Linked DNA regions of Thiocapsa bogorovii. The protein of the gene in region 1 interacts with the protein of each later gene in a pairwise test. Links are inferred from orthologs where the notes say so. Each region holds a gene or a part of one and is shown on either strand. Other genes may lie near its edges.

The links. The genes of interacting proteins can lie anywhere in the genome.
Region 2: the proteins of recJ (region 1) and LT988_RS18540 interact in binary tests that used the Escherichia coli proteins (3 or more experiments, as listed by UniProt). The link is inferred for Thiocapsa bogorovii from one-to-one orthologs.

What each region holds. Positions count from the first base shown.
Region 1 is NZ_CP089309.1:4,011,514-4,014,821, forward strand. What follows is about bases 41-3,040. They hold recJ (single-stranded-DNA-specific exonuclease RecJ), read right to left. Parts: upstream 2,405-3,040; coding sequence 677-2,404; downstream 41-676. Other genes in these bases: yjgA (ribosome biogenesis factor YjgA), read right to left, coding at 41-502; LT988_RS17810 (M48 family metallopeptidase), read right to left, coding at 2,404-3,040. In the rest of the region: more of yjgA, read right to left, coding at 1-40; more of LT988_RS17810, read right to left, coding at 3,041-3,308. UniProt on the Escherichia coli protein: Single-stranded-DNA-specific exonuclease.
Region 2 is NZ_CP089309.1:4,182,412-4,186,026, forward strand. What follows is about bases 132-3,438. They hold LT988_RS18540 (type IA DNA topoisomerase), read left to right. Parts: upstream 132-520; coding sequence 521-3,238; downstream 3,239-3,438. Other genes in these bases: LT988_RS18535 (DMT family transporter), read left to right, coding at 132-409. Outside these bases: more of LT988_RS18535, read left to right, coding at 1-131; nitrogenase iron-molybdenum cofactor biosynthesis protein NifE, read left to right, coding at 3,483-3,615.

The DNA of each region.
Region 1 (3,308 bases):
CCCGCAGAAAGCGGAACAGCTTGCGCGGTGCATCTGGCCGGCCGCGCTCCTGGTCGCGTTGCGCGGCGCGGATCAGGGTGCGCAGCTGCTGGCGGTCGACATTCGGGCATGCGTCGATGAACTCGCTCAGCGCGCCCTCGTCGTCGGCGATGAGTCGCTCGCGCCATCGCTCCAACGCATGCAGATGCGCGGCGGCCTGGCGCTCGCGGTCCTCGGCCTGGTCGACCAGGGCGTGGACGGCGGCCATGTCCTCGCGTTCCAGCAGGTTGGCGATACGTTTCCAGTGGCGACCGCGGGCGCGGATATCCTTGATCCGAGGCGTTTCGTCCAAGGCCGCCCAGGTCGCGGCACTGAGGTTCAGACGTTCCAGCTCGGCCCGAGGCATCCCGGCCATCCGCTCGGCCAAGGCCTGCAGGGCCAGCTTCTCGCGCTTGAGCTGGCTCTTACTCGGGCCGCGCTCTTCGTCCTCATACCCGTCTTCGTCGTCGATCGTAGCGTTCATCGCGAAATCCAAAAATAAGCCGCGTAGGGTGCGGTGAGCCTGCGAACCGCACCGGCACGCCGCGATGCGGTTCGCGCCTCGCCGCAGAGGAGCGTCGGGCCCCGACCGGGCGGCCGGCGTGATCACGTCAAACAAAACCTGTGCGCTGTTTGCGCCTTTGCGATTCAAGATCCGTCATGCGGCCGGCTCCAGATGCTCGAGGATCAATTGTGCCGAGCGGTTGCCTCGGTAGTCGTTGACGTCCAGTCGGTAGGCGAGCCGCACGGCGCCGCCGGCCTCCGAGATCTGCTCGCCCAGGTTGAAGCCGATGGCCTCGATCGGTCCTCCCTCGGCGGCAGCTCCGGCAAGACGAAGCTTGAGATGGCGCTCTCCCACCAGACGTGCGCTTAAGACATCGAAGGTCCCGTCGAAACGGGGCTCCGGGAAGCCCTTTCCCCAGGGGCCGGCCACGCGCAGGGTCTCTGCGGTCTCCAAGGTCATGAGCCGCTGCGGCAGCGCACCGTCGGATGCGATCTCCGGCTGCGGCGGCCGGTCGCCTGCCACTGTGCGTACGGCCTCCGCAAACGCCTCTCGGAACCGGGGCAAGGCCTCCGGGCGAATACTGAGGCCGGCCGCCATCGCATGCCCGCCGAAGCGCTCGATCAAGCCCGGATCTTGCCGATCCACCCATGCGATCAGGTCTCGGACATGGACCCCGTCGACCGATCGCGCCGAGCCTCGCAGAAATCCGTCACCGCCGTTCGCAAAGGCGATCACGGGACGATGATACCGCTCGCGGATCCTCGCCGCGACGATCCCCGAGACGCCCTGGTGCCAGTCCTCGCCGAAGAGACAGAGTCCGGGCGGCAGTGCGTCGCCGTCCAGACAAAGCCGCGCGAGCGAGGACTCGGCCGCGTCCCTCATCTCGCCCTCGATCTCGCGGCGGCGTCGGTTCAGGGCGTCGAGACGCGCTGCAAGGTCCGCGGCGACCTGCGGGTCGTCGCTCAGCAGACATTCGACACCCACCGACATGTCCTCGATCCGACCGGCCGCGTTGAGTCGAGGCGCGGCGCAGAAGGCCAGATCGGTCGCCGTCGCCCGGCTCGGGTCCCGCCCGCCGATCGTCAGGAGTGCGCGGACGCCCGGGCTGCAGCGCCCGGCGCGGATGCGTCTGAGTCCCTGCTCGACCAGGATCCGATTGTTGCGGTCCAGGGTTACCACGTCGGCAACCGTGCCCAGGGCGACCAGGTCCAGCAAATCCGCCAGTTTGGGCTCGGGTCGACTTGCACCGAACCAGCCCTGCTCGCGCAGACGGGAACGTGCGGCGACCAGGAGATAGAAGACGACACCGACTCCGGCCAGGTGCTTGCTCGGGAAATTGCAACCCGGCTGATTGGGATTAAGGATCGCGGCGGCGTCCGGGAGCCGCTCGCCGGGCAGATGATGGTCCGTCACCAGGACCGGGATGCCCAGCTCCGCCGCGTGCGCCACCCCGGCGAGACTGGCGATGCCGTTGTCGACCGTGATCAGGAGATCCGGCCGGCGTGGTGCGGCGGCGTCCACCACTGCCGGACTCAGGCCGTAGCCGAACGCGAACCGGCTGGGGATCAGGTAAGAGACCTGAGCCGCACCCAGGCTGCGCAGACCCCGGACCGCCAAGGCGCCGCCGGTCGCACCGTCGGCGTCATAGTCCGAGACGATCAGAAGATGGCCGCCGCCGCGGATGTAGTGCACCAACAGATCGACCGCTTGATCGATCCCGCGCAGTGCGCTTGCAGGGTGGAGTGCCGAGAGTCCGGGTGCAGCCTCCTCGGCGTCATGCAGACCGCGATTCGCATAGAGTCTGGAGAGCAACTCGGCCGGTGTGCGCGCCGCGGCGAGCGCTGCAGCGCTCGGCGCACGTCGAATCCCGGGGCGCGACATCAGTCCAATACCGGCAGAGGGACATGCAGCGCCGAGACGACGGCGCGCAGTAGCTCGATCTCTGTCCGGTTGATCCCGGCGTGCTTCAGCGTCGCGATCAGCGCCCGGAGCAGGCGCTCTTTGTCGTCCATGCGTAGCCGATCGAGTCTGGCGAGCGCGCGGTCGAGGCGATCCGGCCAGTGCTCTGCTGCGATTGCTGCCAATTCGCGCGGACGCATCCCGAGCGACGCCAGACCGGCGGCGAAGGCGGTCCGCGCGGCGCGCTGATCCGGGTTGCCGTGCACCGCTAGGATGATCAGCAGGTCACGGGTCTCGTCTTCGCAATCGGACAGTCGGGTGGTTCCGGAGCTGTGCGCATCGGTCGGGGCGATGGTGTCCTGAATCTGCCGGGCGAGGAGGCGTGCGAGGACATACTCGAAGACATCAATTCGCCCGTCTGCATGGATCAGCCGATCGAGCAGCGCCATCAAGCGGGTCAGCTCGGTCTGAGGACGACGGCGCAGGGTCGGGAAGGCGATCTCGAGCAGCGGGATACGCAGATCCGCGGCGAGGCTCGGTACCGCGGAGAGGAGGGTGCTCACCTGACGCTCGCCCTCGCTGCCGAGCGTCTCGGCGACCATCAAGAGCTGGTGCTCGCGTACATCGGGGTCCTGGTCGATCAGCAGATAGCAGACCACCGTCATGACCCACTCGGTGGAGCGGGCGGCGCGCGCGAGCGGTTCCGGGATCGCCCGGGTCAGACGAGCTGCCACCTGGATCCGCGCCGTATCCGGCCGGCCGATCGCGCCGACGATGTGGTCCGCATCGAGGCTCGACGCGCTCGGCCGAGCTTCGACGGCCGGGCGGGCTTCGGCCATCGAGGCGACGACGCCGGCCCCGCTCGGCGCGGCCTTGGACGACATCA
Region 2 (3,615 bases), 170 kb from region 1 along the record:
GCTCGTCGCCGCCGCCTGCTTCGCCGCCGCAAGCGTGTTCGGGCGGATCGGCATCCAACTGAGCGATCCACTCTCGTTTGCCGTGGTCGTCGCTATCGTCAATCCGCTGGTCATCTTCGTTCTCTTCAGCCTTCGCGACCGGGGTTTTTATCGGCAGATCTTCACGCCGCAGGCGCGCCGTCGCATCCGGCCTCTGCTCGTCCTCGGAGCGCTGTTTGCGCTCATGCGCATCGCCGACCAGATTGCGCTCAGCTTGACGCTGGCCTCCTACGCCATGGCTGTGAAGCGCACCGCCGGGATCTTTTCCGTCGTTCTCGGGCGTTGGTTCTTCAACGAGCACCATGTGGTCATCAAGCTGGTCGGCGCCGCCGTCATGCTGCTCGGGGCGGTGGCCTTGACGCAGAAGTAGATTCGGCAATGTGGCCTCGACGGCATTCGGCAAAGGGCCGGGGGGAGACGCCGGGCCCGCCGTCGGGATTGGTGTAAGATCGGCGCGTCAGATTCCGAGTCCGAGACCTGGATGTCCATCGTCGTCCTTGCCGAGAAGCCGAGCGTCGCCCGCGATATTGCGCGGGTGCTGGGTGCTCGCCGCAGGGGCGAGGGGTTTCTGGAGGGCAACGGCTATCGGGTGACCTGGGCGATCGGGCACCTGATCCATTTCGCCGAGCCCGATGAGTACGGCGAGGTCCAGGGTGTCGACTGGGGCGGGCGGTGGTCGGCGAATCAGCTCCCGATGATCCCCGAGGCGTGGAAGCTCAAGACATCGAAGCAGACCGCGGCCCAGTTCAAGATCGTCAAGGCGCTCATCACGGCATCCGACACCGAGCGTTTGGTGTGCGCGACGGACGCCGGCCGCGAAGGCGAGCATATCTTTCGTCTCATCTATCGGCATGCCCGCTGCGAGAAGCCGTTCGACCGACTCTGGATTTCAAGCCTGACCGACGAGGCGATCCGCGAGGGTTTTCGGGGGTTGCGCCCCGGCCAAGCCTATGACCACTTGGCCGATGCGGCGCGTGCCCGGGCACAGGCGGACTGGTTGATCGGCATGAACCTCACTCGGGCCTACACGGTGCACAACCGCGTGCTCTGCACCATCGGCCGCGTTCAGACGCCGACCCTGGCGATGATCGTCGCCCGCGATCAGGCAATCGCGAGCTTCACCAAGGCATTCTTCTACGAGCTGGTCGCGCATCTGAGCACATCGGATGCGGCGCGCTTCGACGCCCGCTACACCCGCGACGGCGAAACCCGCATCGAGAAGAAGGAGGAGGCCGACCGGCTCCATCGCGAGTTGAGCCCCCATCGTACCGGTCGGGTCGGGAAGGTCGAGAAGAAGATCCGTACGGTCCGCCCGCCACCGCTCTACGACCTCACCAATCTGCAGCGCGACGCCAACCGACGCTTCGGGTTTACCGCGGCGCAGGTGCTCGAACACGCCCAGTCGCTCTACGAGACCCACAAGCTCATCAGCTATCCGCGCACCGAGAGCCGCCACATCTCCGAGGATATGCTGCCCCAGCTGCCGGGCATCCTGAAGGGTCTGCAACATCCGCTTGCCGCGGAGGCCTTGGATCGGCTCGAAGGTGGGCATCGGTTGGGCAAGGCGTACGTGGACCGCACCAAGCTGACCGACCATCACGCCATCCTGCCCACCGGCAAGACGCCTTCTCCCGACCTCCCGCTCGCGCTGCACAAGATCTACGACCTGGTGGTCACGCGCTTCGTCGCCGTGTTCCTGCCGGACCAGCGGATCGAGGAGACTCGCGTGGAGATCGCGATCGGCGATGCGACCTTCCTCGCGCGCGGCGCCTTGGTGCTTGAGCCCGGCTGGAAGCGCGCCGAGACCGGCGGGCGTTCCGAGTCGAGCGGAACGGACGCGGCCGGCACGGACCAGACCGGCGTGGACCAGACAGGCCTGGACCAAACCGGCGAGTCCAAGGTCCTGCCGCCGCTCGTGGAAGGCCAACAGCTCAAGGTCGACGGCCTGGAGGTGCAGGAGAAGGAGACGCAGCCGCCGCGTCACTACGATGATTCGACACTCTTGGCCGCCATGAAGAACGCGGGCCGCGAGATCGAGGACGATGCCTTGGCGGCGGCCATGAAGCAATCCGGTCTGGGTACACCGGCGACGCGTGCCGAGATCATCGAGAAGCTGATCCGCACCCGCTACGTCGAGCGCCGCCGCAAGCAGTTGCATGCCACGGCCAAGGGCGTCGCGCTGATCGGCCTCGTCGCCTCGCCGTTGCGCAGTCCGGAGCTGACCGCCGAGTGGGAGCAGCGGCTCAAAGACGTCGAGCATGGCGAGCTGGCCGTTGATGTCTTCTACCGGGATATTCTCCGGTTTTTGCGTGAGCTGGTGCCGCAGATCGCGCAGGGGCCGGCGATGTCGGCTGATCAGGCCGCATCGGAGCGTTCAACGGGGCCGGGTAGGCGAGGCGCAAAGGGTGCGAGAGGTGCTAAGCGTACTGGAACGGCAAAGGCAGGACGCGCGGGCAAGACCGGGCGGTCGAGCCGCGGTGACGCTTCGGGTGGATCGCCCGGCGTGCAGGCGACGGGCCTCGGTGCCTGTCCGGTCTGTCGCGAGGGAGAGATCACCGAGAACGCTCGGGCCTTCGGTTGCAGCCGCTATCGCGAGGGCTGCGGCTTTACCATCTGGAAAACGGTCGCCGGTTTGGCCCTGTCGGAGGATCAGGTCCGCCGACTCATCGCGCAGGGCAGTCTTCCACGCATCGAGGGTTTCACCTCGAAGACGGGCAAGTCCTTCGGCGCCGGATTGCGTCTGGATGCGGCCGGGAAGGTCCTCTTCGATTTCGAGGCCACGGAGATGCCCGTCGAGAGCGGACAGGGGACTCACAAGGGTGGTCGGTCTACACGTGGGAGGTCGGCGACTCCGGCGACCACGCGGATCTCGAAAAGCGAGAAGGCCGGCCCTGCTCGTCCCCCTTCGATTCGCGATAAACCCCCCGTCTGCCCGAAATGCGGCCAAGGCAGGATCATCGAAGGCCGACGCGGCTTCGGGTGCAACCGCTTTCGCGAGGGCTGCGATTTCGTGGTCTGGAAGGCGTATGAACACCGGGATCTGGACGAAGGAGACATTCGTGACCTGATCGAGCACGGGCGGACGCGGCCGATCGAGGGCAGGGCGGCCGGCGTCGGTCCGGTCCGGCTGCGTCTCGATGCACAGTGGCAGGTGGTGACCGAGGCCATTACGGCCGATGCGCCCGAGGAGGGCTCCTGATCAACCCCTCGCGGGCTGAACGGGGCTTTGATGGAATCAGGTGCGAGCCGCGTCCTTTACGGTGGCTGCCCGGTGCCCCTGAAATCACCACAGGCGAAATCACCACAGCCGAGTACGGGGCTTTCAGACATCCGCCTTGTCGCGAATCCGACAGACGCCTGATCTTCTCTCGTTAAAACAAAACTATAGTGATTGGCATAACGCCTGCTTAAGAAGCTCCAAAGCGAACGCCTTCGGAGCCTTCATGAAGCAAAAAGAGATCGCTGCGCTGCTCGACGAGCCGGCCTGCGCGCACAACACCAAGGACAAATCGGGCTGTGCCAAGCTCAAGCCCGGGGCGACGGCGGGCGGCTGTTCGTTCGATGGTGCTCAGATCG